3 regions of the Planococcus sp. 1R117A genome follow, and region 2 is predicted to be linked to each of the others. Evidence: riboswitches for the same ligand, from Rfam matches in the RefSeq annotation. Region 2 holds a riboswitch; each other region holds the start of a gene.
The links. Region 2 has a riboswitch for S-adenosylmethionine ahead of metK (methionine adenosyltransferase). Riboswitches for the same ligand answer to the same signal wherever they lie in the genome.
Positions count from the first base shown of each region.

Region 1: another riboswitch for S-adenosylmethionine. It lies ahead of ACSFXN_RS16595 (methionine ABC transporter ATP-binding protein); the one in region 2 lies ahead of metK (methionine adenosyltransferase).
Region 3: another riboswitch for S-adenosylmethionine. It lies ahead of ACSFXN_RS15265 (MetQ/NlpA family ABC transporter substrate-binding protein); the one in region 2 lies ahead of metK (methionine adenosyltransferase).

Region 1 covers NZ_JBPRLO010000006.1:52,495-56,723, forward strand. Annotated here, with positions in the region: gene ACSFXN_RS16585 (MetQ/NlpA family ABC transporter substrate-binding protein) at 57-875, opposite strand; gene ACSFXN_RS16590 (methionine ABC transporter permease) at 917-1,585, opposite strand; gene ACSFXN_RS16595 (methionine ABC transporter ATP-binding protein) at 1,578-2,603, opposite strand; SAM riboswitch class I at 2,688-2,792, opposite strand; gene ACSFXN_RS16600 (thioredoxin family protein) at 2,826-3,152, opposite strand; gene ACSFXN_RS16605 (toprim domain-containing protein) at 3,158-3,496, opposite strand; gene gcvH (glycine cleavage system protein GcvH) at 3,633-4,013, opposite strand; gene ACSFXN_RS16615 (arsenate reductase family protein) at 4,084-4,229, opposite strand, start outside.
Region 2 covers NZ_JBPRLO010000002.1:848,363-852,591, reverse strand. Annotated here, with positions in the region: gene pckA (phosphoenolpyruvate carboxykinase (ATP)) at 146-1,735, opposite strand; SAM riboswitch class I at 1,972-2,084, shown strand; gene metK (methionine adenosyltransferase) at 2,282-3,493, shown strand; gene ACSFXN_RS09605 (gamma carbonic anhydrase) at 3,546-4,079, opposite strand; gene ACSFXN_RS09600 (alpha/beta fold hydrolase) at 4,184-4,229, shown strand, end outside.
Region 3 covers NZ_JBPRLO010000005.1:110,657-114,885, forward strand. Annotated here, with positions in the region: gene ACSFXN_RS15255 (hypothetical protein) at 1-850, shown strand, start outside; gene ACSFXN_RS15260 (alpha/beta hydrolase) at 1,165-2,067, shown strand; SAM riboswitch class I at 2,245-2,363, shown strand; gene ACSFXN_RS15265 (MetQ/NlpA family ABC transporter substrate-binding protein) at 2,523-3,356, shown strand; gene ACSFXN_RS15270 (metallophosphoesterase) at 3,472-4,229, opposite strand, start outside.

The DNA of each region.
Region 1 (4,229 bases), on a different contig from region 2:
ACTCAAAAAATCGAGTCTACATCCAGTTTTATGACGTGTATTCAGCTATATCATTATTATTTGACAGGTACTACTGCCCCGCCCCATTCTTCTAAGATGAAGTCTTGGATTTCCTGTGATTTCAAGGTTTCAACTAATGCTTTGATATTTTCGCTGTCTTCATCGCCTTTATTGACTGCGATGATATTGACGTATGGAGATTCTGAACTTTCAAGTGCGATGGAATCTTCCAATGGACTCAATCCTGCATCGATTGCATAGTTTGAGTTGATCAACAAAGCATCGCCTTCGCCTGCTTCATATAATTGAACCATCAATGCTGCTTCATAGTTCGCATCAAACTCAAGATTTTTCGGGTTTTCCACAATATCCTTCACTTCAGCAGTCGTTTTGTCTATGTCGTCTGCCAATTTAATCAAGCCTTGAGCTTCAAGCATCGATAAAATACGGCCATGGTCGGCTACTGAGTTGCTCATTAAAATTGTTGCCCCTTCAGGAAGCTCTTCCAATGAAGCATATTTCTGAGAATAAACACCGATCGGCTCGATGTGGATTCCGCCTGCATTTTCAAAATCATAGCCAAATTCTTTCTTTTGTGACTCCAAATACGGAACGTGCTGGAAATAGTTGGCATCAATTTCTCCAGCTTCTAAATCTTGGTTCGGCAAAATGTAATCCTGGTATGTCTCAATCTCTAATTCAATTCCTTGCTCTTCAAGGAGCGGCTTTGCCTGTTCCAAAATAATTGCGTGCGGTACGTTTGAAGCACCCACTTTTAATGTGCTTGTCTCTTCTTCACTTGCTCCGCCGTTGCCGCCACCGCAGCCTGCAAGTACAAGTGCTGTCAATAATGATCCTGCTAGTAATTTTTTCATGTAACTGGTCCCCTTTTTCTATGTTTTTTATAGTTTAGCTGTTAGCGTTTATCAGATTTGGTAGTCATTCGGTCACCAATAAACTGGATTGCGAAAACGATGATCAAAATCAAAATAGTTGCCATTAGCGTAACATCTTCCCGGCTTCTTTGGAAACCGTCCAAGAACGCAAGTGTTCCTAGACCTCCAGCACCGATAATTCCGGCCATGGCAGTATATCCAACCAATGCAATCGCTGTAACTGTGATACCTGAAATTAATGCCGGTTTGGACTCCGGCAGCAGCACTTTACGGATAATCGTCCAAGTTGTTGCGCCCATAGAACGCGCAGCCTCGATGACTCCTTTATCAATTTCCTTCAGCGCGATCAATACCATGCGCGCATAAAATGGCGCCGCTCCAATGATCAAAGCAGGCAATGCAGCATTCGGCCCTCGAATCGTGCCGATGAGAAATTTCGTAAACGGAATCAGCAAAATGATTAAAATGATAAACGGAATCGAACGGAAAATGTTGACGAATGCTCCAGTCAGCCAATTCACCACACTGTTAGCCCATAATTGTTTCGGTGCCGTCAAAAATAAGACGATTCCCAGAACCAATCCGATGACAAAAGTGAAGAATGTCGACATGGCTGTCATATATAATGTTTCGAGCGTCGCTTCCCACATGCTGTCCCAATCGACATTCGGAAATAATGACTCAATCATTTGCCATCACCTCCGTCTGGACACTCTCAGCATTCAAGAATGCGAGAGCTTCGGATATCTGCTGCTGCGAACCTTTCATTTGTAAAACCAATGTTCCATAAGCTCCTCGCTGCGTGTGCGATATATTTCCTTGCACAATATTAATCTCTACAGGGTATTTCCGGATCAGCTTAGTCAAAATAGGCTGTTCTGTCTGTTCACCGACAAAAACCAATTTCACCAATTCGCCTGTCGGATAAAGTTCCCGCAGATGTTTAATCGTTTCGTGAGAATCTTCCGTATCGGTGACTTGAGCGACAAAACGCTTCGTAATTGGCTGTTTTGGTGCCTGGAAGACATTCAATACGTCTCCCAGTTCAACGACGCGGCCGCCTTCCATAACAGCGACACGATGGCAAATCTTCCGAATAACATGCATCTCATGGGTAATGAGAACAATCGTAAGCCCAAGACGCTTATTGATATCGACTAAGAGTTCCAGAATCGAATCGGTTGTCTGCGGATCGAGTGCTGAAGTAGCTTCATCACATAGGAGCACTTCAGGTTCATTAGCCAGCGCACGGGCAATGCCGACACGCTGTTTCTGGCCACCCGACAGCTGAGACGGATAAGCATGTTCTCTACCGGTAAGCCCAACCAATTCCACCAATTCCTGAACGCGGGCGTCGCGCTTGTTTTTTGGAACACCTGCGATTTCAAGCGGAAATTCGATGTTTTCTTTTACTGTACGTGACCACAGAAGGTTAAAATGCTGGAAAATCATACTGACTTTCTGGCGCGCCTTCCGCAGCTCTGGTCCTTTACTTGCCGAGATATTTTGGCCGTTTATTGTTACCGTCCCCGAAGTAGGCTTTTCCAATCCGTTCAATAAACGGATCAATGTACTTTTTCCTGCCCCACTATAGCCGATAATGCCAAAAATTTCACCGGACGAAATCGACAGATCGACATGGTCGACAGCTGTTAAAGTGCCTTTTCCCGTGTCGAAAACCTTCGACAGTTCTTTTAATTCAATCATCCTTTTACAACTCCTAATCCAAAATAAAAAACCCTTCCGCGCAGAACTGAGCAGAAGGGTAACCGTGAAAACACGAAAACCGCTCTCTCATCTCCCAAAGCTTTTGCTTTGTGTGATTTGGCACCATTTCATTTTCATGACGGTTGCCGGGCTTCATAGGGCACTTCCCTCCACCACTCTAAATAAGAGTTACGATATGAAATTATTGTTCAGAAATTCAATTTACCATGCTCGACATTTTTCGTCAACAGATTTCAATTTTCCGTATAGGTAAGGCACAGACTGGAATGCGTAAATCTTTTCTTTCAGCTGCCCGTTTTCTGTAATGAGCAGGCAAGGCACACTTTCCACCTTGTACAATTCGGCGATTTCTTGAACATAATTCAAATTCGCTTTGCCCATCGGCAAATCCGGGAACAACTCTTTTACGACATCCATCATTTTAGAAGCAACTTGGCATGTACCGCACATCGGCGTATACAAATAATAAGCCGCGGCAGAGCTAGTGTTCTTTTCTTTCAGCCATTCTTTATGTGTCCATTCTTTCATCGATTTCATCCCTCAGTTAATAACTTATTGACTTGAACATTTGCTGAAATCAGCACATCGAGCAAGATCCGGATCGGCGTCGCTGCCACTTCCTTGTAACTGCGATTGATATAAAAATGCCGGGCTTCAGGGAATTCGCGTTTAACAAGTTTCCGCAGCCGTTCACCTGATTTATCCGCATCCACCAATATGATGATATCTAAACCTTCATAAGGCAGCAATAATTCTTCAAGCCTCGATGCACTAACTGTACCATTTGTGCAAACAATCGTCACGGGTTCTGCAATGAGCGGCGCTATTCGTGTTTTATCCGTTAGCCCTTCAACCACAATTACTTTATCCATAAGTCAACACCTCGCTGATATATGATGAAAGATTAGGTGTAAAGGCTGCTCCGTATTGGTTCAGCCTATAGATGCTTATTTCATATAGTTCCCGGCTAGCAAAAAAAGCGCCAAGTAATAGGCGCTTTTTAAGATATTACTCGTTGATCATTTCCTGATATTGTTCAGCTGACATCAATTCGCTGATCTCAGCTTCTTCTGGAGATTCGATTACCACCATCCACGCATTTTCATACGGAGATTCGTTTACAAATTCAGGACTGTCTTCAAGCTCAGTGTTGACTTCAATTACACGCCCGCTAATAGGCGCATAAAGCTCTGAAACAGTTTTAACTGATTCTACGCTGCCAAATGGCTCATTTCTTTTTATTTCATCGCCAACTTGCGGCAATTCTACGAAAACGATATCGCCAAGTTCAGCTTGTGCAAAATGTGTGATGCCAATGCGTGCTGTACCGCCTTCAACTTTAACCCATTCATGCTCTTTAGAATAACGAAGTTCTTGTGGTGTGCTCATCGGAAACCCTCCAAATTATGTAGTGTACTCATTTCTCAGTTTGACATAAAGCCTGGGGAAATACAAGATTTCACTGCTCTCTCTTCCAGGTATTTTCAAACTCTTCTTCTTTAAAACCAAGTGTCGCTTTTTTTCCATCCCAAGCCAATGGGCGTTTAATCAGCATTCCGTCTGAAGACAGCAGCTTTAGTTGCTGATCTTCAGGCATTTCTTTCA
Region 2 (4,229 bases):
GAAGAAGCTAGTGCAGCGATACAAGTACAATGCAGAGACAGGAGTAAGAGATTTCACTGAATATCGTTTTATATGTAGATAAATAAAATTTGTGAACTTTCAATGAAAAAAGCTATCCATAAAGGATAGCTTTTTAGCTTGCTTATTAGATTTTTGCCGGTCCGCCTTGAACGCTGATGTCAGCTGAAACGGTGCCGAATTTTTTGAAGTTTTCTTGGAATTCCTGAGAAAGTTCTTTTGCTTTCTTGTCGTAAGCTTCTTTGTCTGCCCATGCATTGCGCGGATTCAAGATTTCAGAAGGCACGCCAGTTATTTGTTTTGGAATTTGCAGGCCAAAGATTTCTTCTTTATCAGTTTCGATATCATGAAGTTCGCCTTTGATTGCAGCACGCACCATTGTGCGTGTGTATGACAATTTCATACGGCTGCCGACTCCGTACTCGCCGCCAGTCCAGCCCGTATTTACAAGGAATACATCAACGCCATGCTCGTCGATTTTTTGTCCAAGCATTTCAGCGTACACAGTCGCATGCAAAGGAAGGAAAGGTGATCCGAAGCAAGTTGAGAATGTCGCTTCAGGAGAAGTAACCCCGCGCTCTGTTCCAGCCAGTTTAGATGTGTAGCCGCTTAAGAAATGATACATTGCTTGTTCTTTCGTCAATTTGCTGATTGGAGGCAACACGCCGAAAGCATCAGCTGTCAAAAATACGATTGTTTTTGGGTGCCCTGCTACCGAAGGATCCACAATATTATCAATTGCCTGGATCGGGTAAGCGGCACGTGTATTTTCAGTCAATGATCCATCGTGATAATCCGGGATGCGTGTATCTTCGTCAACGACAACGTTTTCAAGAACAGCACCGAAACGGATGGCGTCATAGATTTGAGGTTCGTGCTCACGTGTAAGATTGATGGTTTTCGCATAGCAGCCGCCTTCAATATTGAAGACGCCATTATCCGACCAGCCGTGCTCGTCATCGCCGATCAATTTACGGTCTTCATCAGCAGATAAAGTTGTTTTTCCTGTTCCGGATAAACCGAAGAATAATGCTACGTCGCCCTCTTGGCCTACGTTAGCTGAACAGTGCATCGGAAGAATGCCTTTTTCAGGCAAGATGTGGTTCATGATGGAGAAGATGGATTTTTTCATTTCGCCGGCGTATTCAGTGCCGCCGATCAGAATGATTTTTTTCTCCATAGAAACGATGATAAACGTTTCAGAATCAGTGCCGTCCACTGCAGGATCCGCTTGGAATGTCGGGGCGTAGACAACGGTGAATTCCGCTTCATGCGCCGCCAGTTCTTCTGCAGTCGGGCGGATGAACAATTGGTGGGCGAACAGATTATGCCAAGCGTACTCATTGATCGTCTGGATAGCCAAACGAGACTCTGGGTCTGCTCCTGCAAAGCCTTTGAAAACATATAATGCATCTTGTTGTTTCAAATGCTCGATTACTTTGTTATATAAGTTTTCAAAAACCTCAGAAGAAATCGGACGGTTGACAGCGCCCCAATCAATTTTGTCTTTTGAAATGTCTTCTTCTACTATATACTTGTCTTTAGGCGAGCGGCCTGTATATTTGCCGGTTTCAGCTTTTACAGCGCCTTCTCGAGTCAATACGGCTTCCCCACGTGATGTTGCCGCTTCCACTAATTGCGGAACTGAAAGCTGGACGTGCACATTTTGGCCATTTAAAAGATCCTTTAAGTTGTTTGCGAAGTTCACTGGATTCATTTATATGTACCTTCCTTTTCGGTTATTCCCATGGTGATGGGGAGGATGTATATTCGAACATTAGTATAACACATTGAGCCCATTAGTCTATACTAATAACTGATTGTAATGAAAAAAATACATTTTATGATCTTGAATCACCTATTATAACCAATTAATGATTTAATGTGGAAAGATTGATTGAAAAACGTTGACATAACATTATACTTTCCGTATGATGAAAAATTGAACGGATACTCTTATTCCGAGCTGGTGGAGGGGACAGGCCCTATGAAACCCGGCAACCTGCTGCAAATTGCAGAGAAGGTGCCAAACCTGAAGCAAGGAACTCAACCTTGGACGATAAGAGTGAAAGGTGCTTATGATGATTTCTCCTTTCCACATGCAAATGATGGATGGGATTTTTTTATGAAATTGCCCTTAATCCTCGTGTACAAAGGCCACAACGGCTTGAAGTTCAATCCTCACGGAACGGACTTGACATGGGAAACGAGTACCGTATCAATTTCGAGAGCAATCTCGCAGGATATAAGGAGGAAACACATTTTGAAAAACCGTCGATTATTCACATCAGAATCAGTAACAGAAGGACATCCGGATAAAATCTGTGACCAGATTTCAGATGCAATCCTGGATGCCATTTTAGCAGAAGATCCCAATGCACGTGTTGCATGCGAAACCACTGTAACTACAGGGTTAGTGCTTGTTGCAGGGGAAATTACGACTTCCACTTACGTTGATATCCCGAAAGTTGTACGTGAAACAGTACGGGAAATCGGTTATACACGTGCTAAATATGGCTTTGACTCAGAAACAAGTGCAGTTCTGACATCTATCGATGAGCAATCACCGGACATCGCTGCTGGAGTAAACGTAGCGCTTGAATCGCGTGAAGGCCAAATGACTGATAAAGAATTAGACGATATCGGAGCAGGAGACCAAGGTCTGATGTTCGGATTCGCGTGCAACGAAACGGAAGAATTAATGCCTCTACCAATCTCTCTAGCCCATAAATTGGCACGCCGATTGGCTCAAGTGCGCAAAGAAGAAATACTTCCATACTTGCGTCCCGATGGCAAAACACAAGTTACCATCGAATACGATGAAAACAATAAACCGCTTCGCGTGGACACCATCGTTATTTCCACACAGCATCACCCGGAAGTGACACTTGAACAAATACAGCGCAACATCAAAGAATATGTCATCAATGAAGTTGTCCCTCAACATTTGATGGATGATGAAACAAAATACTTCATTAACCCGACTGGCCGTTTTGTAATCGGTGGTCCACAAGGAGATGCGGGCCTTACAGGGCGCAAAATTATTGTTGATACTTACGGCGGCTTTGCACGCCATGGCGGCGGCGCATTCTCAGGAAAAGACGCGACGAAAGTGGACCGTTCAGCGGCTTATGCAGCTCGTTATGTAGCGAAAAACATCGTAGCGGCAGGCTTGGCAGATCGTTGCGAAGTGCAATTGGCTTACGCAATCGGCGTAGCTCATCCAGTATCAATCGCTTTTGATACATTTGGAACAGGCAAAGTCGACGAAGAAATTTTGGACGATCTAGTCCGTGCAAACTTCGATTTGCGCCCGGCTGGAATCATCAAAATGCTTGACCTTCGACGCCCGATCTACAAACAGACAGCAGCATATGGACATTTTGGACGCACCGATATCGACCTTCCATGGGAACGTACAGATAAAGTGGAAGTTCTTAGAGAACAATCAGGCATCTTTAATGGACAAGCTTAAAAAACAACAAAAAAGACGATCAGGCAAAAATGCCTGATCGTCTTTTTTGTTGTTATTTTTCTTGCTCGATATAATTTTTTTGCAATGATTTATAGTAAGCACCTTTTTCCGCATACTCCCGGACGATGCGTTCCATATCTTGCTTATCATCATCCCGGAGTTCACGGACCACTTTCGCTGGACGCCCAAGCGCCAGCATTCCGGGCGGAATAACTTTGCCGGGCGGAACGAGGCTTCCAGCTCCGATGAATGCGCCTTCTCCAACTTCAGCGCCGTCTAATATGATGGATCCCATGCCAATCAGTGCGCCTTTTCGGATAATGCAGCTATGGAGTGTCACTTGATGGCCAATCGTAACATTGTCTTCAAGAATCAATGTTTTCCCTGGACTCTGGTGAAGCATGCATAAATCCTGGATATTGGTTTTGTTTCCGATGATAGTCGGAGAGACGTCACCGCGTATGACGGTATTGAACCAGACGGATGATTCAGCACCAATTGTCACATCACCGGTGATTGTTGTATGGTCCGCAATGAATACGGATGGATGAATGGATGGGTGCTTGCCGTTGAATGGGTAAATCATGGAAAACCTCCGTTAAAAAAGATAAGATATCTATAATCGTAACAAATTTGTTGCAAAGGTCAAATCTGTTGGTTGGATAAAGGATGAAGAAAGGAGTACAGCAGATGTGGAAATGGGAAGCGAAAGGACAAGCAAAGGCAGTTATAGTGC
Region 3 (4,229 bases), on a different contig from region 2:
AACTGGCGGAGTAGGAAGCGTCTTTGCTGCAGAAGCACCAGCATACTCGAATACTCAAGCCTACGAAGCGCAGCATATTGAACAGGATACGAAGTATTCGAAAAAGGTAATGAAAGCGGTCCGGGTTAGTTTAGGAGCAAATGCTAAGTCAACCCAAGTAGATGCTGTGATTCAAACGATGCCGAAAGTGAACGTCATGGACCGTTACTTAGCTTCATTTGGCAAAAAGGTCAAAGGCAATGAAGTTCGGCTGGCGGTAAAAGAAATCTTTGATATCGATCTGAACTACGTTTCGAAGATGGATTATGGCAGCAAATTGGCCAGCTATCCTACAGATGTGATGGAAAGCTTGCGTGTTTCCTTGAACGAAGAACCGGCATCGACTAAGCAAGATGCACGGATTATGGAAATGGCGAAGAATGAAGTGATGGACCGCTATCTGAAAGATCACGATTACGCACTCACTGGCGCAGAGAGCCGTGTGCTGATCAATCAGATTTTTGGGGTTAATCTGGAGGGCATTTCCACTTTGGAACATATGCAATTAGCAGTCAGCTCTAAAGGCCAATGGATTGTGAAAAGTGATACAGATCTATTCGTTCTCGAATCCAGCTTGGATGATGTCGATGTTTCGATCTATACGACACCTTACTTTAAAGAAGTGACAGGCAGCGACCAATTGCCGGAGCCGTTAAAAACGAACTTAATGAATCTTGGCTTTACATATAACGAAGAAGCCAATCTTTTGTATTACAAAAACCCAACCGGTGAATCCGTACCGGATGCGTTCAAAGGCCGAGTAATGGGAATTCTTATTGGCACGATTGTGACGGAATACAAGAACAAATAATGGGAAAACCTTCAGGGACTTAGAGGAAACTCTTGGTCCTTTTTTGCGCTTTCCTTTGTTGCAGAATGATTGGGCATGATGGGGTATGGATCAAAACTTAATGTTTTAGAAGAATATAAGACAGGCTGAATTCTGGCAGCTCCGCTAGGTTTGGTAATGAAAAATACTAAACAGATTCTTTAAAAAGAATTCTCCTTCAATTGACCCGTACAATAATCAATCCTTTATATTAATTATCTGATTTTTCTGATACATTTAGAAAGAGGAAGTTTTTGCTATATTTTCGAAATAATAAATTCCAAAGGAGGGATGAAATGAAGGTTATCAAGAATGATGTTACGTTCGTAAGCGAAGGGTTAAATTGTAAGGGCTGGTTGTACGTTCCGGAAGGAGGAGAGCTTAGCAAAAAACCGGCGATTGTCATGGCGCATGGATTTAATGCGGTGAAAGAGATGCATTTGAAGAACTTTGCGGAAAAATTTGCAGAGGCAGGTTTTGCCGTATTGGTTTTTGATTACCGATTTATCGGGGAAAGTGAAGGGGAGCCAAGGCAGCATGTGATTCCTGCAGAGCAGCATAAAGATTATAGAAATGCAATCAGCTGGATTTCAACTCATGATCAAGTAGATGAAAATCGAATTGGCATATGGGGAGCTGGCTACAGTGGAGCTCATGTATTGCATTTGGCAGCAATAGATCCACGGGTGAAAGTTGTCGTAGCCCAAGCTCCCGTGGTAAACGGATGGAAGAGTGCTCAACGGTTAATGAGAAATGACATATTCCATGGATTCGTCCAAAATCTAAGTGCTTACCGTCTGGCCCGTTATATGGGAGCGGAGCACCAGTATGTGCCGGTAGTTGCACCAGAGGGTGAAGTAAGTGCTTTGCCGATTCCAGAGGCTTTTGACTGGTTTACTGAAACAGGGAACACGATTGCACCAAATTGGGAAAATAGAATTACGCTTGAAACAATGGAAGCTCTTTTGGAATATAGCCCGAGCAGCACGATTGAGCGTATTTCCCCGACACCTTTATTAATGTTGGTGGCAGAAAATGATATGTTGGCGACAGCGGATTTAACCATAGAAGCTTTTCAAAAAGCACATGAGCCTAAAAAATTAGTGGTTCTTCCCGGCGGCCACTATAGTGCCTATGTAGACCCAGGATTGTCGGATTTTCTGCCACCACAAATTGAGTGGTTCAAGGAGCATTTGTGAGACTGATTTAAAGAAAGCAGAGAGACAAAAAAAATGCTTTCCTTTATCAATGGAAATTCTAAACCTAAGTGGTATTTCAATCTGGTTCTTTATTGCTAAAATTCACAATAAACAAAATGGGTCTTGCTTTTTGCGTTATATTGAAATAGTATGAAAATATAAATTAAATATGTAAATCTCTTATGAAGAGCGGCGGAGGGACTGGCCCTGTGAAGCCCGGCAACCATTCAAGGTTTTGAACGACCATGAAAAGGTGCTACATCCTGCAAAATACTTGGTATTTTGGAAAATAAGAGAGGTGTAAACTCAAACTTTTTTGAATGCCTCTCTTTTAAGAGAGGCATTTTTATTTTTCACAGAAAAGGAAGCGGGTTGTCATTACAACGGCTGCATGCAGTTGAAGGTTTTACTGGCCACACTGGCAATGAAAAAGAAACAGGAAAAGGGGAAATGACATGAAGAAATGGATAGCAGGAAGTGTACTGGTTTTGTCAGCAGCAGTTTTAGGAGCTTGCGGAAGTGGTGAAGAGGCATCAACTAAAGAAGCGGAAAGCCTTGTCAGTGATGGTGTTTTAACGGTCGGCGTAACCGGAGGTCCGCATGAAGAGCTCGTCGAAAAAGTTGCGGAACTTGCAGAAGAGCAAGGACTGGACTTCACTATTGAAACGAAAGTGTTCTCTGACTACGTAATGCCGAATGTTGCGTTAGCAGAAGAGGAAATTGACTTGAACTCATTCCAGACGGAACCGTTTTTTGAAGAAATGAAAAAAAGCCGGGACTTGGATTTGGTCCGCGTCGGTGATACGGTAACGTTTCCGATGGGCATTTATTCATTAGACTACAAAGATGTCAGCGAACTGCCGGAAGGAGCAAAAATCGGTTTGCCGAGTGATCCGACCAATAGTGGACGGGCTCTAGCTTTGTTCGAAAAAGCGGGCCTTCTTAAAGTGAAGGAAGGCGTTGGCTTGCAGGCGACGGTAATGGATATCGCTGAAAATAAAAACAACTACGAGTTTATCGAACTGGACTCTGCTCAAATTCCACGCCAATTGAACGAGCTGGATGCAGCAGCCATCAATACCAATTTCGCGCTTGAAGCGGGCTTTGTGCCAGCAGAAGATTCGATTTTCATCGAACCAAGCGACTCGCCTTTCGTCAATCTTGTTGCATCACGCACTGAAAACAAAGACGATGAAGCGATCAAGCAATTCCTTGAACTGTACCATAGCGATGAAGTAAAACAATTCATTGAAAAAGAGTTTGCGGGATCGCTTATTCCTTCTTGGTAAAACTTAATGAGAAAGCCGCCTTCGATGGAATCCATCGAAGGCGGCTTTTTTTGTTTAACGGTATTGGCCAGTATTCGCAGGTCCGAAAAAGGGAGTAGGCGGATAGCACAATTCTTTAAATTTCAATCATTTTAATCGTTGATGCGATTTCTTCTTCAGCTGACTGCAGGTTCCATTCATGCGGGTAATAGCCGAGCGGATTGCAGATTACTTCAATGTTTTTATAATGTTCATGATAGCGTGTATGGGTATGGCCAAAAATAAGCTTTTTGACCTGGTATTCCATCGCCAGTTCGCCAAAGCGGGAACTTCCCATCATGGCATTGAAGAAATCCCAGCTCGGATCTTCCTTCACTTGCAGAAAATGAGCGAACGGTACAACATGAGTGACCAGGATGATGTTTTTGCCGCGATATTCTTTGAGCCAGTTCTCCAGTTTTGCGGTATACTGCTCCGTCAAGGCAGAGTCGGTTACTGGCCAGTGGGCATACGTTTTATCCGGCCACGTAAAGCTGCCGAATGTGCCTTTGGCAAATTGCTGTTCAGTAAATCCCGCAACGCCGAATGTGTAATCATACCAGCCGCCATCGTCGATTACGACCCAGTCTTCGTTCAATTGGACAGGGCCGTTGCCAAGATTTCCGCGGAACTCGAGAAGTTTGGAATAGGCAGCGGCGGAATCTTCCGCATAGACATCGTGGTTGCCATGGACGAATAATAGCTTGGTTTCTGGAAAACCGTCTTGCAGCCGATTTAAAAGAGCCAAACCTTTTTCAGGGCCGGCAGCTATATCTCCGCTCACGATGAATACGTCGGGGGAGTGGTTTTTTACCCATTGTTCGACTATGGCTAAAATATCTGTTTCTGTTTTTT